Regions from separate parts of the Paenarthrobacter nitroguajacolicus genome, predicted to be linked through region 3. Evidence: predicted binding sites of a transcription regulator. Region 3 holds the regulator's gene; each other region holds the start of a gene.
The links. Region 3 encodes Rex, which represses fermentation and respiration genes when NADH is low (regulators of the CRP and FNR family bind a similar motif). Its sites were predicted from a motif close to CTTGTGAANNNNTTCACAAG; they were not measured.
Positions count from the first base shown of each region.

Region 1: a site for Rex is predicted at 3,457-3,476, ahead of KCX59_RS03905 (queuosine precursor transporter). Genes of this name have one in related genera too.
Region 2: a site for Rex is predicted at 5,402-5,421, ahead of KCX59_RS13155 (glyceraldehyde-3-phosphate dehydrogenase). Genes of this name have one in related genera too.

Region 1 covers NZ_CP073234.1:768,648-775,381, forward strand. The annotation lists gene KCX59_RS03880 (MFS transporter) at 1-543, opposite strand, end outside; partial or broken gene KCX59_RS03885 (methyltransferase family protein) at 855-1,238, shown strand; gene KCX59_RS03890 (hypothetical protein) at 1,331-1,783, opposite strand; gene KCX59_RS03895 (TIGR01777 family oxidoreductase) at 1,829-2,740, opposite strand; gene KCX59_RS03900 (TetR/AcrR family transcriptional regulator) at 2,740-3,402, opposite strand; gene KCX59_RS03905 (queuosine precursor transporter) at 3,748-4,458, shown strand; gene tgt (tRNA guanosine(34) transglycosylase Tgt) at 4,540-5,811, opposite strand; gene KCX59_RS03915 (SRPBCC family protein) at 5,940-6,650, opposite strand; partial or broken gene KCX59_RS03920 (DUF6707 family protein) at 6,723-6,734, opposite strand, start outside.
Region 2 covers NZ_CP073234.1:2,762,572-2,769,305, forward strand. The annotation lists gene orn (oligoribonuclease) at 184-777, shown strand; tRNA gene KCX59_RS13130 (tRNA-His) at 910-985, shown strand; gene def (peptide deformylase) at 1,113-1,685, shown strand; gene KCX59_RS13140 (acyltransferase domain-containing protein) at 1,689-2,501, shown strand; gene KCX59_RS13145 (HNH endonuclease family protein) at 2,486-3,286, opposite strand; gene KCX59_RS13150 (hypothetical protein) at 3,410-3,619, opposite strand; gene KCX59_RS13155 (glyceraldehyde-3-phosphate dehydrogenase) at 3,693-5,144, opposite strand; RNA gene rnpB (RNase P RNA component class A) at 5,444-5,835, opposite strand; gene KCX59_RS13165 (YaaA family protein) at 5,893-6,657, shown strand; gene KCX59_RS13170 (zinc ribbon domain-containing protein) at 6,688-6,734, opposite strand, start outside.
Region 3 covers NZ_CP073234.1:3,797,392-3,804,125, reverse strand. The annotation lists gene KCX59_RS17920 (acetylxylan esterase) at 1-7, shown strand, start outside; gene KCX59_RS17915 (3-deoxy-7-phosphoheptulonate synthase) at 228-1,376, shown strand; gene KCX59_RS17910 (helix-turn-helix domain-containing protein) at 1,541-1,753, shown strand; gene KCX59_RS17905 (30S ribosomal protein bS22) at 1,919-2,017, shown strand; gene KCX59_RS17900 (endonuclease domain-containing protein) at 2,312-2,890, opposite strand; gene KCX59_RS17895 (HAD family hydrolase) at 3,486-4,346, opposite strand; gene KCX59_RS17890 (glutaredoxin family protein) at 4,578-4,832, shown strand; gene KCX59_RS17885 (redox-sensing transcriptional repressor Rex) at 4,908-5,615, shown strand; gene KCX59_RS17880 (hypothetical protein) at 5,663-6,448, opposite strand; gene KCX59_RS17875 (hypothetical protein) at 6,447-6,650, shown strand; gene KCX59_RS17870 (hypothetical protein) at 6,711-6,734, opposite strand, start outside.

The DNA of each region.
Region 1 (6,734 bases), 1.7 Mb from region 3:
CAGGATCACCAGCACCAGGAGGGCCAGCATCTGGCCGCCGATCAGTGTGACGTACTGGAAACTGGAGAAGAAGCCGCGGCGCTTGGCCGTTGCAGCTTCGGACATGTAGGTGGCGCTGGTACCGTACTCGCCGCCCACTGAGAAACCCTGGACCATGCGGATGAACACCAGCAGAATCAGGGCCCAGAGGCCGATGACATCCTGCGTCGGCAAAATGGCGATGGCGAAGGACCCGGCAGACATCATGGTCACGCTGAGTGTCAGCGCAGCCTTGCGGCCCTTGCGGTCGGCGTAGCGGCCGAAGAACCAGCTGCCGATCGGGCGCATGAGGAACGACGTCGAGAAGACGGCCATCGCCTCAAGCCCTGCCTGCAGGTCGTCCGAGGAGTTGAAAAAGTGCGACTGGAAATACGCCGCGAAAACCGTGTAGACGTAGAGGTCGAACCACTCCACGAGGTTGCCCGCGGAGCCCTTGAGGATGTTGCTCACGGCCTTGCGTGTCTGGGCGGCTTCGCTCAGAGTTTCAGCTTGTTGGGTGCTCATCAATGAACCTTCCTGGACGGCGCCTGATATGGCAGCCGTGTCTTGCATGAGTTCGTTCTGTCCATGAAGCTGGTGCTCATGGCGTCCTTGCGCATGGCTCTTCGTCGACTAAGAAAGGCCCTCCAAGGTGAAGAGGACATGTTCCAAACTATGGGTGATGCACGGCACAGCCCTAGCTCGAGGGGGATTTCCTAACACTTCCTTAGGTTTCGGGTGGCCCGTGTTGAGGTCCGACGGCGGTCGCTTGCCTTGGATTCCCGGCTGCAGCTTCCGCTGTGGCTTTCCTGAACCGCCGGGGTTATCTTCTTGGCATGGGCGCATTTCTGCGTGTGGCGCGCGCAGTGGAACAGGAGGCAGCCAATGTTCCGCTGCCGCCGGGACAAGTTGCCGGTCTGGTGCTGGATGCAGTCCTCAACCGCTTGCATCCCGTTTCCGTCCCTGAGCGCAGCGGCAGACATAAAGCGGCCGGCGCTGTGTTGGTGCTGGCCGGCGCAGGAATCACCGGTTGGGCGGTTTGGGAGCGCCGGCGTGAAACGGCGGGAATCTTTCAGCTGGGCCATCCCGAGGGCTTAGTGACCACCGGCCCCTATGCTGCGAGCCGCCATCCGATGTATCTCGGGTGGTGGATGATTCACGCAGGGGTGGCGGTGTCCAGGGGTTCTGCCTGGCCCGTGGTGACTATGCCTGCTGGAATGCTGGTGGAACATCTGGGCGCGTTGTGGGAAGAATCCATGCTCCGACAGCGATTTGGGGAGGCATACGCCGACTATGAGCGGGATGTTCCGCGCTATATAGGTTCACCGGCACGGTTGATGCGCACCAGTTTCCAGATGGCAAGGCGGCCAACTCCCGCTGCGACGGCAATCGACGACGAAAACAGAAGTGAACCCGTGGACGAAAATGCGCCGAAAGGCACACACATGAGCAATCCCGCAGCGAAGAATGCGGCCACGTGAAGCCACTGATTCCGAACGCGTCGCAGGGCGAGTCCGAGGATGGAACCTACCGCGGCACCAACTGCCCAGACGGGGAGCAGGCTGTAGATGAAAAAGACAACGGCCCACTCGGGACTCTGACTGGACAGCAACACACAGAACGTCAGGTGCGCCACGGCGATGCCCAGAGTCAGTCCTTTGCCTCCCAGCACCACCCGATCCTTCGGTCCGTAGCGCCATCCGGTGGATGGGCTCCTTGTTGCCGGCGCGTACTCTTCATCGATTGACCAAGGGTTCTGGCTCATGACTACCTCCGGGTTATGTGAGCGAGCGTTCGGCTGAAGGGGTGATTATGTGAGCGAGCGTTCGGCTCTGCCCTCGGCGATCTGGTTGAGGGCACCGGCCAGGGTTGGGTGCTCAAACGCGAACCCGGCGTCGAGCAGTTTCCGGGGCTCCACCCATCGGCTCTTCAGCACAAGCTCTGTTTGAGTACGGATCAGGATGGCGCCGGCTTCGAGGAGCCACGCGGGTGTTGGGATGCCGAACGGACTACCCGCGCTTTGCCGGACGTGTGACATCAGCTCGCGGTTGTCCACAGGATAGGGTGTTGCCGCGTTCACCGGTCCGGTCAGCTCAGTGTGCTCGTGCACGAACAACACCGTCCTAAACAAGTCCTCCACATGGATCCAGCTGAACTTCTGCGTCCCCGGACCCATGTACCCGCCCAGGCCCAGCCGAGCAAGATTCCGGAGGGGGCTCATGACGCCACCCGCACCCAAGGCAATTGCAATCCGCAGCGGCACCTTTCGTGTGTCCGGAACTGAAGCTGCCGCCAACTCGTCCTCCCAAGCGCGGGCAACGTCCACGGAGAATCCGCTGCCCAGCTCGCCAGACGCCTCAGACTGGGGTTCGTCATCCGCGTGTCGGTAAATGGTGCCGGTGCTCGAGTTGATCCAGGTCCGTGGAGGTTCGGCGCAAGCGGCAACCGCACGGCCCAACGCCCGTGTCGTCAACACCCGGGAGTCCAGAATTTCCCGCCGGTGCCGCTCGTTGTAACGGCAATTCACGGAGCGTCCGGCGAGGTTCACCAGCAGTTCGGTGCCGTCAAGCGCTTTGGTGATGGCGCCGTCGTCGTGCCATTGAGCGTCAGCCGAAGTGTCCCGCCCGACCGTCCGCACCACCCATCCTTCAGCAACAAACCGACGCCGGAAGTAGCTTCCAATGAAGCCGCTGGCGCCGGCAATCGCCACCGTCCTCCGCATCACGAGTCTTCCTTGACGCTTCGCACGAGCCCCAGGACGTCGTCGAAGACCTTGCTGACTCCGGGAATTTTCGCGAGTGACAAGCCTCGGGCCACCAGCGGGGCTGCGCCGTCGATTAATTTCCGTGTGCGGCGCTGGCCCTCGGACCGGTCGTAAACCCAGAACAGCGCGACGCCCATGTACGCCAGCCACAGCAGTTCGGGCAGATCGCCGCGCAATTTTTTCGCGACGGCGGGGGACGAGCCTTCGACGGCGGACCGGAAGATCGCGAGGGAAGCCTCGCGGGCGGCGGTGGACGCCTCGCCGAACGGGTTGACGGGCGACGACGGCCGGATCGCGGTCGCAATGAAGTCGGAACCGAACTGGTGGTACGGAGACATGACGTCCACTCCTGTGTGCAGAACTGCTTTGAGGCGCCCGGCGAGATCCTGGATGCCTTCGAGTGCCTGCGCTGCCACCACGGCGTGTTCGTCCTGCACTTGGATGTAGAGCTCCTGGACGAGTTCGTCCTTTGAGGCGAAGTAGTAGTAGGCGTTGCCGACCGAGACTCCGGCCTCCTGGGCGATGGCGCGCATGGTGGTCTTTTCGAAGCCGATTTCACGGAACATCTTTAGCGCGACGTCGGCCACCAGCTGGCGCGTCTGCTCACTCTTTGCTGCCATGGTGCCGCTCCTCATACTCATTTTTGAACGTGTTCAAGAATGAGTATGCCATGGTTTCTGAACGTGTTCAAAAGTGGGTCTGTGAGCGAGCGTTTGGTTCAAGCACGTGGGAGGTGAGCGAGCGTTTGGTTCAAGCACGTGGGAGGTGAGCGAGCGTTTGGTTCAAGCACGTGGGAGGTGAGCGAGCGTTGGGGTCAAGCCCGTGGGAGGTGAGCGAGCGTTGGGGATGAAGGAGTGGGAGAATGGAACCGGTGCCGGGCCGGATGCCCCACCAACCCACAGTGCTAATACAGCGGGGTTCCCCCACCAGGGAGCCTGCGCGAACCACTACGAAATGGATGACCCATGCCCTCGCCCTCAGGCTCCAGTACTTTGAGCAAGCCCGCTCCGCGCTTCGCTTCCATCGGTTCCCCGTATTTCGGCATCATGCTGGCCATCATGGCCGTGGTGCTGATCCTGTCCAACATCGGCGCTTCCAAGGGCGTGGTGATCGGGCCGATTATCACTGACGGCGGGTTCTTCCTCTTCCCGATCGCCTACATCCTGGGTGACGTGATGAGCGAGGTCTACGGTTTCAAGGTGGCGCGCAAAGCCATCATCACTTCGTTCGCGCTCTCGGTGTTCGCATCGCTCTGCTACTGGATCATCATCGTGCTTCCCGGCTTCAGCGACGAGTACGGCACCGCAAAGCAAGCAGCCATCGAAGGTGCTCTGGGCCCGGTTCCGCTGATCGTCCTCGGTTCACTGCTGGCTTTCCTGGCCGGGCAGACCATCAACTCGTGGATCCTGGTGAAGATGAAGGCGCGCACGGGCGAGAAGTCCCTGTGGGCGCGCCTGATGGGCTCGTCCGTGGTGGGCGAATTCGTGGACACCCTGATCTTCTGCACCATCGCGGCGTCGGTCATCGGCATCACGGACTTCGGCTCGTTCCTGAACTACGTCCTGGTTGGCTTTGTGTACAAGACCGCCGTGGAATTCCTGTTCGTCCCGGTCACCGTGCTGGTGGTTGGTTGGATCAAGAAGCGCGAGCCCAGCTACGGGGTGGCCGCAGCCTAGTCTCGGGCCGAGATCGCCGGAAACGTGTGAGTTCGCCGGAAGTTTCCGCACGCTCACGCACGCTTCCGGCGATCTCGACGCCTACGAGTAGTACCGACCCAGGGTCTCCGCCTTGAACTCGAAGAAGTCCCCGGATTCGATGGCCAGGCGCGCGTCGTCCACCATTTTCACCACGAAGCGCTCGTTATGGATGGAGATCAGGGTTGCCGAGAGCATTTCCTTGGCCTTGAACAGATGGTGGATGTAGGCCCGTGAATAGTTCACGCAGGTGTAGCAGTCGCAGCCGTCCTGCAGTGGCCCGAAATCGGTTTTGTACTTAGCCCCGGACAGGTTGAACCGGCCGTACGGGGTGTAGAACGCCGAGTTTCGGGCAACACGTGTGGGGGAGACGCAGTCGAAGGTGTCGGCGCCGTTCTCGATGGCCGTGAAGATGTCGTCCGGTTCGGAGATGCCCAGCAGGTGCCGCGGCTTGTTTTCGGGCAGTTCCTCGTTGCACCAGCGCACAATCGTGCCCAGGTTTTCCTTCTCCAGAGCACCGCCGATCCCGTACCCGTCAAAGGGCATGGCACCCAAATCCTGGCATGCCTTGCGTCGGAGGTCCTCGTATTGGGCGCCCTGGATGACGCCGAACAATGCCTGATACGGCTTGTCCACGCGGGATGAAGTCAACGACGCATGCTCCTCCAGGCAGCGCAAAGCCCAGAGCCGCGTCCGTTCCAGCGATTCCTCCTGGTACGCACGCGAGTTCTGCAGCGTTGTGAGCTCGTCGAAGGCGAACATGATGTCCGCGCCGATCTGGTGCTGGACCTGCATGGAGATCTCGGGGGAGAACCGGTGCCGGTCTCCGTTCAGGTGCGATTTGAACCAGACACCGTCGTCGTCAATGTGCGCCAGCCGCTCCTTGCCGGGCGCTACTGCGTCATCCGGACCGGAGCTGTCCACATTCTTCATATCGATGACCTTCTTGAACCCCGAGCCCAGGCTCATCACCTGGAATCCGCCGGAGTCGGTGAACGTCGGCCCCGCCCAGTTCATGAACGCGCCAAGCCCGCCAGCGGCGTCGAGAATCTCCGGCCCCGGCTGTAGGTACAGATGGTAGGCGTTGGCAAGCACAGCCTGCGCACCGAGCTCGGCGATGGACTCCGGCAGCACCGCCTTCACGGTTGCCTTGGTGCCGACGGCGATGAACGCGGGCGTCTGGATGGTCCCGTGCGGTGTGGTGATGGTTCCGGTTCGGCCTAGGAAAGGGCCGCCGTTGGCGTCTACCTGAGCGTCCGACGGCGGGCACGTTTCCGTGAGGCGCTTACCCACCGAGAAGGAGAACTCGGATTGCCGGGCAGTCAGCCCTGGCAACCCGGGGAGCGCAGGCGGAGTGGAAGCCGGAACAGCAGAAGGATCGGACAAAGACGCAGAAGCAGGAAGGGAAGCTGGCACGCTACCAAGTGTGCCAGCTTTACCGCGGGTAACCTGCCGAAAAACCCCTACGAACCGTAGCTCTCAGCCTTCCACTTGTCCCACGAGGACCGGATGTCCGCCAAGGTGTGGGCCCCCAAATCGTAGGTGGAGGCAATCACCATGGAACCGCCGTCGGGCCTTTTCTCCGGAATCGGCAGTTGCTCAGCGACGATCAGCAGCCCGTCCCCGTGCTCGGCGTAGCTGTGGACGGTGAGGCCCACCTGGTGCCGGCTCTTGAACCAGACCTTGCCGGAGATCTTCTCACCCGTGGCAAGCGTGAGCGAGTATTCCTCTCCAACAGGCGGTAAATCCCCAAGCCCCAGCTTCTCAATCGCCGGCCCGCCTTTACCCGGCAGGGAGATGAAATGGGTCCGCCGGTGCCCGTGGGGGTGCCGTTCCAGCGCGAACCGCAGCTGATGCAGGAACGTGAGCCAACCCTGAGTGATGTCCTCATCCCACTCGGCCCATTCAGAGTTGTGATCGAGGGCGGCCCTGGTGACCCGCACTTCCGTGCCACCGGACACCGGATGGAGCTCAAAGACGTCACCGCCGTTGACGGTCAGGCTCGTATGATCGGGCCCCTCCACAACATCGGTGTTGAAGTAGATCTGTTTGATTTCGTCGGCGAGGTCGTCGGCTTCCCAGCCGTGCCATTGAGCCACCAACGACGGTTCACGCAGCATTGTCCAAACCTGCTGCGCGTCGGCATTAACCACAACGCTCAGATTGTTCGTCATGGCCCCGAATCTACCGCCGTTGGCGCCCACATAACAGGTCTTGATATTCCCTAAAAATCGGTACAGGGGAAGCTAGGCGCGTAC
Region 2 (6,734 bases), 1.0 Mb from region 3:
GTCATCCAATCGTTCACCCGCTGTGTTCGGGTCAAAATTCTGCGTCATGGGGGCTTTCGGCAACAGGAAGAAACGACACTGCCGCGCTCAAAAATCGTACCATCGGAGCACTTGTAAGCCACTGAGGGATAGGCTTGGCGCGTGCCTATTACTAATGAACGCATCGTCTGGATCGACTGCGAAATGACCGGCCTGGACCTCACGAACGACGCCTTGATCGAGGTTGCAGCGTTGGTGACGGATTCCGAGCTCAACATTCTGGGCGACGGCGTTGACGTCGTCATCAAGCCGGATGACGCAGCGCTGGAACAAATGAATGACTTCGTGCGGGACATGCACACCCGCTCCAAGCTCCTGGACGAGCTCCCCCAGGGGAAGACCATGGCAGAGGCAGAAGCACAGGTCCTTGAATACATTGAGAAGTGGGTCCCGGATCCCCGTAAAGCTCCCCTGGGTGGAAACTCTGTGGGAACAGACCGCATGTTCCTTGCCAGGGACATGCCCAACATCGTAGAGCACCTCCATTACCGCGTGATCGATGTCAGCACCATCAAAGAGCTCTCACGCCGTTGGTTCCCGCGCGCGTACTTCCAGTCCCCGGCCAAGCATGGCGGTCACCGCGCCCTGGGCGACATCAAGGACTCCATTGACGAGCTCCGCTACTACCGCCAGGCTGTCTTCGTGCCGGCGCCGGGACCGGACACGGCAACGGCACAGCGCATTTCCAAGGACATCATGGCTACCGCAGAGACCCTGGGGTCCAGCGAAAAAGTGTGATCTGCACCATTTTTTGAGGTTTTTTTGCCAAAACCGGCAAAAGTGGACTTTGCACCCCAAAACAGCAGGTAAGCTATTTGTCGTTGCCTTGAAGGAAAGCCGGTCAAACGGTTCAGCCCAAAAAGGCACATGGTGGGCTTAGCTCAGTTGGCAGAGCGCCTGGTTGTGGTCCAGGAGGTCGCGGGTTCAACCCCCGTAGCTCACCCCACCGAGATTGGCTCCAGAGCCGGTTTCCACAAAGGCCGCACCGGTTATCCGGTGCGGCCTTTGCTTTTAACCCAAAAGCGGACCAAGGCCGCTTCCGGACCGCAGCGCTAGACGAAGGAAAAACTGAGATGACCGTCCTGCCAGTCACCATTTGGGGCGAACCTGTATTGCACCGCCGGGCAAGTGAAGTCGAGGTTTTCGACGACGAACTCCGCGCCTTGATCGCGGACATGTTCGAGACTAATGACGCTGCCAACGGCGTAGGGCTCGCCGCGCCCCAGATCGGCGTGGGCAAACGCCTTTTTGTCTACAAGTACGCCAACGATGACGACGTCCCCGAACAGGGTGTTGTAGTCAACCCCGTGCTGACACTGTCCAAGGTCTCCGGCGCACTCCCGGATCCCGATGAACACGTTGAGGGCTGTTTGTCCTTCCCCGGCGAGTACTACCCGCTGCAGCGCGCTGAATGGACACGGGTTCAGGGCTTTGACGGTGACGGCAAACCCCTGGATTTCGAAGCGACAGGCTGGTTCGCCAGAATCCTACAGCACGAGTTCGACCATTTGGACGGCAAACTTTACGTCAATCGTCTCGTGGACCGGTACTCAAAGAAGGCCCTCAAGCAAGCAAAGAAAAACGGCTGGGGTGTGCCGGGCCTGACCTGGATGCCTGGCGTCGACCCAGATCCGTTCGGGCACTAAGCCATGGCCGCCAGCCCTCACGCAGAGCTTTTTGAGCTCTTGGACATCACCGGCGAAGACGCCACTGAATGTGCGCACCTTCTGGGGACGCCCCCGGACGAGCCTGTTCTGCAGGCGATGCAGACGATGCAGGAAAGGCTTGGGACCTTTCCAGTAGACAGCATTCGGGCCGGCGGCGCTGTGGAGACGGTGTGGATCGAAGCACTCCTCCGCTTCGCGCCCTCAGTTCACGCCTACCATCTGGAGCTGGGAATCAGTCCCGCTGTCTCGGCCGCATCCTTGGCAGACATGGGCTTGCAGCTTCGTATCAACAGGCGGGTCCATGGCCGTTTTGGCCTGGATACCTGGAGTTGGCTGACGTTGCACATGGCCGGCAATTTGTTCCGGCTTGGCCGACTGCAGTTTCATTTGGTTCCGGCCGATGGTCGGGGCTCAGGCTGGGTTCTTGGCGTCCATATACCCGAAGATGGAGGCCTCTCCCCTGCGCTGGTGGATGCCAGTTTTGCGGAGGCGGGATCCTTCTTCCCCCGGTATTTTCCTGACAAGCCTGCGCGCAAAGCCACGTGTGATTCATGGATGTTGGACCCGTATCTCGTCGAGCGCCTACCGGACAGCAACATCGCGTCGTTTGCCGGACGTTTCACGCTCGACCGCTGCACTGATGCACCTACGGATGCCATCTACTTCACTTTCAGGCAGCGGGGACTCCATGACTTGGATAAGCTCCCGCGGGAAACCTCACTCCAGCGCGTGGTCCTGGAGCGGATCGACGACGGCGGCATCTGGCAACTGGGGCACGGTCACCTGGCATTGTAGATGGTTTGCTGTTCCGGGCACGAGGACAAAACCCGCTTCATGGCGTCCTTTTCGGCCTGCGTAATCCAGAGCTTATAGGCCGCTTTCACGGAGACCTGCCGGGCCACGTAGTGGCAGCGAAAATTCTTGTTAGCCGGCAGCCACGTGGCCGCGTCACCTGCGCCCTTCTTAACATTGGCGGGACCGTCGGCGGCGATCAGGTTCAGCGGATCGTTCGCGAATATTTGCCGCTGCTGCACAGTGAGCTGCTGGGCGCCCTTTTGCCAGGCGTCGGCGAGGGCCACCACGTGATCAATTTGAACTGCAGCGCTGGTGTCCTGGCCTCTCCGGAAAGTCACCTGCGCCCCCGTGTATGGTTCGTGAAAGCTGCCACCGGCAACCTTGCACGATGAACCTTCCGTGAATTCGACCGCCGAGAGGTCCCGCCGGAGAATGTCGTTTCTGGTGTCGCACCCATTCCGGTCAGCGTCCGACCAGGCTTGCCCGAATGCGGCCCTATCGTAGTCCGATTTGGCCGCGCGCCCTTTGACCGGGAGTCGCTCCAAGGCGTCGCTCGCCTTTTCCGGGGCAACGGGCACCCCACCGCGAAGGGGTTTCATCCAGCCGGGATTGTAGACGGGCGCTTCACTAGGGCCGGCGGCCCATGGTTCAGCGGCCGTGAATTGTCCTGTGGTGAAATACCAGGAAAGCCCTGCCACCACGGTTGCGGCGGCCAGTCCCAGAATGGCCCACGCCTGACGTGACCGCCGCCGCGCGCGTTTGTAGGCAGACCAAGTGATACTCAAGGGACTCCATCCAATGGGGAAACAGCAATGTCCTACGAGCGTAGGACATGGCCCCGACAGTCAGAGTCGATATCCACAGTGTGCAGGAGAAGTCACACTGTGGAGATGGGATGCTTCAGTGGGTTATTGCTCACGCATTACGCGCTGCAGGTCCTCTGTTGCCAGCGCGAGGAGGCCTCGCAGTTGTTCCACGCGCTGATCCGGGACGTCGCCGGAAGCGTTGGCTGCGATAGCTTGATCCAGAAGTTTTTGGGCCTGTTTGTGGTTGGCCTTTGCGACGTCCAGGGCGTGCTCCAAGGTGGTCTCATGTTCCAACGTTGATTCGTTTTCCATGAACCCATTTTGGTCAGGTTTCCCGGCTGATACCAGTGACTCAGCCGGGAAACCCGTGAATACTTCGGCGTGCTTAGGCTCCAGCGCCTTCAAGCACTGCGATGGGAGCAACCACGTCGCGTGCCGGGAACGACGGCGGGTTTACGCCGGCCATTTCTTCCATGACACGGACAACCTGGCAGGAGTAGCCGAACTCGTTGTCGTACCAGACGTACAGAACGAGGTTCTTGTCGTTGGAAATCGTTGCGAGGCCATCAACAATGCCCGCGCGGCGTGAGCCAACGAAGTCAGTGGAGACAACATCGGGAGAGTCGATGTAGTCGATCTGCTTGCGAAGATCGGAGTGCAGGGACATCTCACGGAGGAAGTCGTTGACTTCGTCGCGGGTGGTTCCCTTTTCAAGGTTGAGGTTCAGGATGGCCATGGAAACATCCGGAGTAGGAACGCGGATGGCATTGCCCGTGAGCTTGCCCTGCAGTTCCGGAAGTGCCTTGGCTACGGCCTTGGCGGCACCAGTCTCCGTGATGACCATGTTCAGGGCCGCGGAACGGCCGCGACGATCGCCCTTGTGGAAGTTGTCGATCAGGTTTTGGTCATTGGTGAAGGAGTGCACGGTCTCAACGTGGCCGTGGATGATCCCGAACTTGTCGTTGATGGCTTTCAGCACCGGCGTAATGGCGTTGGTGGTGCAGGATGCCGCGGTGACGATCTTGTCATCATCGGAGATGTCCCGGTGGTTGATGCCGTGGACGATGTTCTTCAGCTCACCCTTGCCCGGTGCAGTCAGCAGCACACGGGAAGCACCCTTGCTCTGCAGGTGCTGGGAGAGACCCTCGGCGTCGCGCCAGCGGCCCGTGTTGTCCACCACCAGGGCGTCCTTGATACCGAAGGCCGTGTAGTCCACAGTGGCCGGGTTGTCCGAGTAGATGACTTGGATTTGCACGCCGTTGGCGGTGATGGTGTTGGCTTCCTCGTCCACGCGGATGGTGCCTTCGAAGGAACCGTGCACCGAGTCACGACGCAGCAGGCTGGCGCGCTTCACAAGATCGTTCTCGGCACCCTTGCGCACTACGATCGCGCGGAGTCGCAGGCCGTGCCCGCCACCGGCCTTCTCAATGAGGATGCGGGCCAGGAGGCGGCCAATGCGGCCAAAGCCGTAAAGAACGACGTCGGTGCTGGTGCGGTCGTCTGCGCCACGCTTTCCCACGATTTCGGCGAGCTCGGCACGGAGGTACTCATCCAGCGAGGCGCCGTTGCCTTCGGCCCGGAACTTCTCTGTCAAACGTGCGATATCAATGGCGGCTGCGCCGAGTTCCAGCTCGGACAGGGCGTTCAGCAGCGGTGCGGTCTCTTCGAGCAGCAGCTCGTGGTTGCTCATCCGGCGCGCAAAGCGGTGGGCCTTCAGGATGTTCATGGTGGACTTGTTGATCAGGCTCCGGCCGTGGATGCTCGTGACCACGTTGTTTTCCCGGTACAACCGGCCGATCACCGGAATCATGGCCTCGGCGAGAGCCTCCCGGCCCATCCACTTATCAAGACAAGAATCTGACGTCTGGCTCACAGAACTACCTTCCTTGGGTCAACCACATACGTCCTCGTATGTAGATGGCAGCGGCCGCCCGGAGTAGTCCTGCGGCTCATGCGCCGGCGGGCTTCGGTCCACCCACAGCGCCTTGAACGAGAGCAAAGAAAATCCGCCGGCTGCGAACGCAGTCCCGGCGGCAGAACATCTACGTTCAGTAACCATTCTAAGGCGGAAGGAAGGGGTGAAGGCCGCCCCGCGGCGTGAAATCACTCACACGGCGGAAATCCGGGAGTAATAAATGGATGGGTCGACCGATACGCCGGGTTCTGTCATCCCCTGCCGTTACCGGAAAGGGAGTGGCGGCCATCCATCTACGAACGCCGTTGCCGACGCCCTCCAGCAGCCTACCCGGACACTCGGGCGAGCAGCCCTCAAGCGTGTCCTGTCTGGCCTTGCTCCGGGTGGGGTTTACCTAGCCTCCCCGGTCACCCAGGGAGCTGGTGGTCTCTTACACCACCGTTTCACCCTTACCTGCTGCGCTGCGATGCAAACATCACGACGCGCAGGCGGTCTCTTCTCTGTGGCACTGGCCTGCGGGTTACCCCGAGTGGGCGTTACCCACCACCCTGCTCTACGGAGCCCGGACGTTCCTCGAGCCACTTTCGTGACGCGCGACCGCCTGGTCGACCCATCCGCCGTCCAGTCTACCGGCGTTGGGACCACCCAAAGACCCCGGTAATATCGACGGGTGCTGATTCTGCTGCCGCCTTCCGAAGGCAAGACCCCCGCTGCCAACGGCCCCTCCATCAACTGGGAATCGCTCAGCTTCCCTGAGCTGAACCCGCACCGGGCAAAAGTACTAGAAGCGTTGGGCACGGTGAGCGCGCACGAGGATGCACTTGCGCTGTTGGGGGTCGGCGCCTCGCTGCGGGACGACGTCGAACGTAATACGCGGCTGCATGCCGAACCGGCCGCTCCCGCGCATCAGGTCTATTCAGGGGTTCTGTATGACGCCCTTGGCTACAACACCATGACCCCGACGCAGCGCCGGAAGGCGAACGAATCCATCCTGGTGGTTTCCGCACTGTGGGGCGCCATCGGCTTTGGCGACCATGTGCCCGCCTACCGGTTGTCCATGGGAACTGCACTGCCCGACGTCGGACGCCTCGCCTCCTACTGGAAGCCGCAGCTTAACGCCGCCCTCGCCTCACGTGCTGAAGGTGAGCTCCTGGTCGATTGCCGCTCCAGCACCTACGCCGCGGCCTGGGCTCCCCCGGCGACGCAGACAGTCAATGTCAACGTCTTCAACGAGGCGAACGGCAAGCGCACGGTTGTCAGCCACTTCGCCAAACACACCCGAGGGGAACTGGCGCGACACTTGCTGACCCGGCGTGGCAAGGCGCCGGCAACCCCGGATCAGCTCCTGAAGGCCGCGCGCGAAATCTGGAGAACAGAACTTGTTGAGGGAACGGCCCGAAAGCCGCACGCGCTCAACATCATCCTGTCCAACTGACTGCTCCTGCACAGCTGAGGTTGGGCTGCGTCAGTTCCACTCCGCCGAACGGACCAGGATGACACCTGAGTCCGGGC
Region 3 (6,734 bases):
ATCTTGATGGGCGCGATTTGCCTGCTGTGAAGAACCGCGGCTATGGTGTGGCTATGACTAAGCGTTGGTATGCGTATTTTTCGTTGGCTCTGGAGGGGCCCGCGTCTAACTGACACGCATCCAACTTTCCTTCAGAGCCAACAGGGCAGAGATTATTCTCTGCCCTTCGCCATATCCGGCGGGTTCTGAAAAGGGGCCCGCTCCGCATCCCGGAACAGGACCCAGAAATGACCAGCATCGCCGCAGAACCCACCGCATCGCTCGACTCCGCTGAATCCGGAGCCGCTGCTCAGCCCGCTACCTCCAATCTGCGGGTTGCCCGATTCGAGCCGCTTCCCGCCCCGCAGGACCTCATCGCCGAGTTGCCGCTCGACGGCCGCTCGGCTGCCGTCGTCGACCGTGGCCGCGACCAGGTCCGCGCCATCATGGACGGCGTGGACGATCGCCTCCTGGTGATCGTTGGCCCGTGCTCCATCCACGATCCCAAGGCTGGTCTCGAATACGCCCGCCGGTTGGTCAGCCAGGCCGAGAAGCACAAAGAAGACCTGCTGATCGTCATGCGGACCTACTTCGAAAAGCCGCGCACCACTGTGGGCTGGAAGGGCCTCATCAACGATCCCCACCTGGACGGCAGCCACGACATCGCCGCCGGCCTGCGCGCAGCCCGCGGATTCCTGAAGCAGGTCACCGCATTGGGTTTGCCCACGGCCACAGAATTCCTGGAGCCCATCAGCCCGCAGTACATGGCTGACCTCGTCTCCTGGGGCGCGATCGGCGCCCGCACCACGGAGAGCCAGATCCATCGCCAGCTCGCATCCGGGCTGTCCATGCCTATCGGCTTCAAGAATGGAACCGACGGCGATCTCCAGGTGGCCATCGACGCTTGCGGTGCCTCCGCCGCTGAGCAGGCCTTCCTGGGAATCGACGACGACGGCCGCGCGGCTCTCGTTGCGACGTCCGGAAACCCTGACACACACGTGATCCTCCGCGGCGGACGCAAGGGTCCCAACTACTCCGCTGCCGATGTGGCAGCTGCGTCATCCAAGCTTGCAGCAAAGGGGCTGAACCCGCGCTTGATCGTGGATGCCAGCCACGCCAACAGTGGCAAGAGCCATCACCGGCAGGCCGAGGTTGCACTGGAAATCGGGGCGCAGCTCGAAGCGGGGGAGACCTCGCCGATTGCCGGCGTCATGCTGGAGAGTTTCCTTGTAGGAGGCGCGCAGAACCTGGATGTGGCCAAGCAGCTCGCGGGGGAGCAGGAGCTTGTTTACGGCCAGAGCGTCACGGATGCCTGCATGGAATGGGATGTTACGGCCTCCGTGTTGGAGCAGCTCGCAGCGTCGGCACGGAAGCGTCGTGCGGTGGTTGCGGCGTAGATCCGGAAGCCCGAGCGTGGGGTTGTCCCCAAGTTACTGGAGGCTCTTTCACATTGGCACCATCAGCCTCTAGAGTATCTAGCACATGGTTGTTTGATGGCTCAGCATCGGCACACCGTTCCACTGGGGGTGTCCTACTGTCTGAGAGCAAAGGAATATGGGAAATGTCCGCGGAGACTAACTTCTCGAATGCGCGTTTCATGACGGTGGCCGAGGTGGCCGATGTCCTGCGTGTTTCCAAAATGACCGTGTATCGCTTGGTCCACTCAGGGGAAATGCCCGCCGTAAGGTTCGGCCGTTCCTTCCGGGTTCCTGAAGAGGCCGTCGCCCAGTACCTCAAAGGTGCCGTGGTGGACGGGCAATCCGAGACCGCCTGAGGGTTTCATGAGTCCGTCCCGCGGACCGTGGTCATGGGGTGCCCCTTTGAAGCGGTACTCTGTTAAGGAACGTTTTACGTCAATGTAAGAATCTGTCAGTTGTACTTGTCTGCTTCCGTGGATCTGTTCCAACAGACAGGAACTTCTAGTTTGTAAGGAACTTTCGTGGGTTCAGTTATTAAGAAGCGCCGCAAGCGTATGGCCAAGAAGAAGCACCGCAAGCTGCTTCGTAAGACTCGCCACCAGCGCCGCAATAAGAAGTAGAGATACTTCTTCAAGCGTGAATGCCCGTTGCCTTTCGAGGTGGCGGGCATTTTTGCATCCCAACGCTCTCTCACGTCCCTCAGGTTTGGTGGGGTCGCTCTCTCACGTCCCTCGGGTTTGGTGGGGATGCTCTCTCAGGTCCCTCGGGTTTGGTGGGGATGCTCTCTCAGGTCCCTCGGGTTTGGTGGGGATGCTCTCTCAGGTCCCTCGGGTTTGGTGGGGATGCTCTCTCAGGTCCCTCGGGTTTGGTGGGGATGCTCTCTCAGGTCCCTCGGGTTTGGTGGGGATGCTCTCTCAGGTCCCTCGGGAAAAGCCCGCGCTGACCGCCGGATCCTGCCATGCTGATCGCAGAGCGCTTTTGATCTTCTGCGTGGCTGCCGAAAAGTTGTCTGCCAAGTCATTCTTGCCAAATTTGAGTACCGTCCAGCCTGCTGCTTCGAATGCTTTGTCGCGCCGCCGATCGCTGAATATTTGTTCCCGCTCGTGGTGATGACCGCCGTCATACTGGAGGGCTACTCGCCGAGCACGAAAGCCCAGGTCCGCGGACGGGGAGAACGGATCATTCTGTCGGAGCTGCACCTGCAGTTCCGGTTCGGGAATTCCTGCGTCCAACATCGCCAAGCGGAGCAGCGACTCGGGTGCGGAATCGGCGCCCACCCGCATGAGGTCGAGTGCTTCTCTTGCCCGAACAACGCCCTGCAGATTCTTGTGTCTGCCCACCAAATCGCGAAGAGCCTTAAGCGTGGTGAAAGCAGTTTCGCGTTCTTCGAACTCCGGCCTGGGAGTGCGAATGAGCTGGTCGCCCATGCAGACGAGGTCGGGAAGCGGCAGGCGTCGTGCGAGATCCAACCAGGTCCGCGACCGAGTGCTCATCCAGATGCCTTGGACGTACTCGATCTCATCCGCGGAGGCTACTACCGTATGTCCGATCACTCCCTTACGCCGCACTGAGGGGAGATGCCTGGGCTTACTGAGGTGCAATTCGTTGGAATCTGATAACCAAGGTGGGAGAAATGTGCCATGAATCCGGGCAGCGGTTACATGGGAAATCCATGCCCCGGGAGTTGCAGCTGACAGCGATCTTGCAGCCGCCGACAGCTCGAAATCCCAATCGGAAGGCCGATAAACGCCACGGCTGACCCCGTCGATTTTGGCGCGATTCCATAAGTGCGACCGTTTTAGGCCTGCAGCCTCGGCCTCGTCGAGGGTGAAGGGCGCAGCGGTCAGTCGGGGAGGAAGTGGTGCGGCATTCTGCATACCGGCATTCTTGCCCAGAAACCCTTGAGCCGTCGGAAGTTATCCACAGGCTGATCGAGGTCCACGCAGGATGTGAGAGAGGGACGGGTTTAGGCGCGAGGGATATGAGAGAGCGTTGGGTTTAGGCGCGAGGGATGTGAGAGAGGGACGGGTTTAGGCACGAGGGATGTGAGAGAGGGACGGGTTTAGGCGCGAGGGATGTGAGAGAGCGTTAGATGCGGGGACCACGGAACTTTGCGAACCCGCGCCACAGCCCATACACAGCTCCGCCGACGGTCGCGGCTTTGAGGCCGAGCGTGGCCGCGCGGCGTCCGGAGCGGAAATCGTAAACGGGCCAATTGTTCTCACGAGCGTGCCGCCGAAGCTTCGCATCGGGGTTGATCACCACGGGGTGACCCACCATGGTGAGCAAAGGAATGTCGTTGGCGGAGTCGCTGTAGGCCCAGCAATGGTCCAGATCCAATCCCTCGCGATCGGCAACGAGTTGGACCGCGATTGCCTTGGCAGGTCCGTGGAGGATGTCCCCCACGAGCTTCCCCGTGTACACACCTTCGTCCACCTCACCCACTGTGCCCAAGGCGCCGGTTAGGCCGAGCCGGGTGGAAATGACAGTGGCGACCTCAATGGGCGTAGCCGTCACGAGCCACACCTTCCGACCGACCCGAAGGTGCTGTTCTGCCAGCGCCTTGGTTCCCGGCCAGATCCGTGACTCGATCATTTCGTCATAGACCTCTTCGCCCAAGGCCTTGATGTCATCAACAGTGATGCCGGCAGCAAGAGTCAGCGCGGAGTCGCGTACAGAGTGGACGTCTTCCATGTTTTCGCCGCGCATGACGAACTTGAACTGCTTCCAAGCGAATCCGGCGGCCTGGGAAAGTGTGAACGCTTTGCGTTCGTACATTTTGCGCGCCACGTGGAAGAGGCTTGCACCCTTCATCAACGTATTGTCGACGTCGAAGAAGGCGGCTTCGCCAGCGTGCTTCCGCACGAGATCCTGTTTTGCCGCGTCCCGCTGCGCGGTGTTTTGCACCAAGGCATCTGCGACCACGGCGGCGTTCTTCTCCTCGGGCATGCCTTGAGTCTAGTCAATCGCCGGGAACTGCGTTGAGGGCGCACGGGCGGAGTAGCGAAGGGGTTGGGGTGTGAGTGAGGGTTGGTGGGAAGGGGTTGGGGTGTGAGTGAGGGTTGGTGGGAAGGGGTTGGGGTGTGAGTGAGGGTTGGTGGGAAGGGGTTGGGGTGTGAGTGAGCGTTGGTGGGAAGGGGGTGGGATGTGAGTGAGCGTTGGGGCGGCTACCTTTGAGACATGGCTATTCCCGACGTCGTACTTCTGACCAAAGCTGACTGCCACCTCTGCACGGAAGCGCGTGCCGCCGTCGAGCGCGTCACGAAAAGCCTTGGCGTGCAGTGGACCGAGCAGAAGATCGACGCCGACCCCCAACTCCAGGAGCGCTTCGCAGAGGAAATTCCTGTGGTACTGGTTGACGGCATCCAGCGGGATTTTTGGAAGATCGATGAGGAACGGCTCACCCGCACACTGAAGAAAGTCCTGGAAGGCTGAGGTGGGGTTACCCGCAGGTAATGGCTTTTGTTGAGTCCCGCCGAGGGTCATAGAGTGGAACAACAAAGCGACGCAATGGAGAATACCGTGACTGCGCTGGAACCGTCCCCGGACGCAACAACCGGGGAAAACGAACCTGCCACCAAGCAGATCCCGCCCGCGGCTGTGGCCCGGATGACTCTCTATTTGCGCGCGCTCAACTCTCTCTTGGCCGAAGGTGTGGAACGCGTTTCCTCGGAAGCATTGGCGGAGGCATCAGGCGTCAGTTCATCCACGCTCCGCAAAGACCTCTCCTACGTCGGCTCGTACGGGACCCGGGGCGTTGGCTATGAAGTCCAGTACTTGAGCCGGCACATAGCCGCCGCACTCGGCCTGACCCACGACTGGAAGGTCGCGATTGTGGGTGCCGGTAACCTCGGCAAAGCCCTTGCACGGTATGGCGGCTTCGAGTCCCGGGGCTTCGACGTTGTGGCCATCTTTGACGCGGACCCCATGGTGATCGGCAACGAGGTGGGCTGGCTGCGGGTGAGTGATTCGGCCGAGCTGGAGCGCGTCCTGGAACGGACCCACACCAACATGGTGGTGCTGGCGTTGCCTGCGACCGTGGCCCAGGCTGTCTGCGACCGCGTCATTGCTGCCGGAATCCGGAGCATCCTGAGCTTCGCCCCCGTGCTCCTGCAGGTCCCCCCGCACGTCAACCTCCGCAAGGTGGATATGGCAACCGAACTCCAGATCCTGGCCTACCACGCACAACGGGCGCAGACACCGGGCCAGGCTGTTTAGCCTTTTCCGGGTCCGCGCCCGCGTTTAATACTTGGAAACGTGAGGGTTTAGCGACCGTAGGGGTTCTGGTACGGGTTTCCGAAAGGCTGGGCCTTACGGAAGTACGGAGCCGACGCCGGCAGGTACAGCATGACGATCGCTGCAACGCCCAGCAGGATCACGATGAGCTGCATGATGCCGTAGGTTGCGCCGAACTGGAACAGTCCGGTGAGGCCCAGAACAGAGATGGCAGCGAACACGGTGCCCAGGATCCGGGCCCAGTTCTTGCCCTTCCGGACGGGGAAGGCGACCAGCGCGTAAAGTCCCAATGAGAAGATGGCACCGACAATGGCGCCCACTGCGATAGCACCGCGCATCCCCTCAATGGATTCCGCGGGGAATTCAGTGCCCTGCTGCGCGGCCTGCTGGTTCATCACGTTGATGAAGGCATCGGCTCCGGTGGTGGCCAGGAGCAGTGAGCTGATGGCAGACAGGATGCCGGCCGCAATGATCATCCAGAACGCGTAGTTCACCATTGGAGGGATAGTTGTAGGACCGGGCTGCTGGCTCGGCCAGTTGTTTCCCTGGCCATACTGCGGAGCTCCGGGAGCCTGGCCATACGGGGAAGATTGCTGCCCATACTGGGGTGCGGCGGGGGACTGCTGCCCGTACTGGGGTGCGGCGGGGGACTGCTGCCCGTATTGGGGTGCGGCGGGGGACTGCTGCCCGTACTGCGGTGCGGCGGGCTGACCGTACTGGGGTGCCGGAGGCTGCGGCGCGGAAGGCTGGGCGCCGTGCTGCTCGGGCTTGTTGTCGTCGCCCGGATTTGAGGGCGGGTACGGAGGGTTGCTCATGGCATTCCTTTGCTTGTTCGACTGCTGGTGCGGCCGCCGGGATCAGCAAAATGACCCTGCCCCCAGCGTGGTTCTGGTACCACCGTACCTCCAGCGTCCGACACTGCAGATGATCACACGCAGGTATTTCAAGCTCACTGGAAAAATCATCATCTCGGCTTACGCCTTCATGATGAAGGCCGCGGGATCCGAGAGGATCTGACCGCGGCCTTCCGTCTCGCTCTACCGCCGATATCGCACGACGACGGCAGTTGAGTCAGTGCTAAGCGTGGCCCTTCACAGTCTT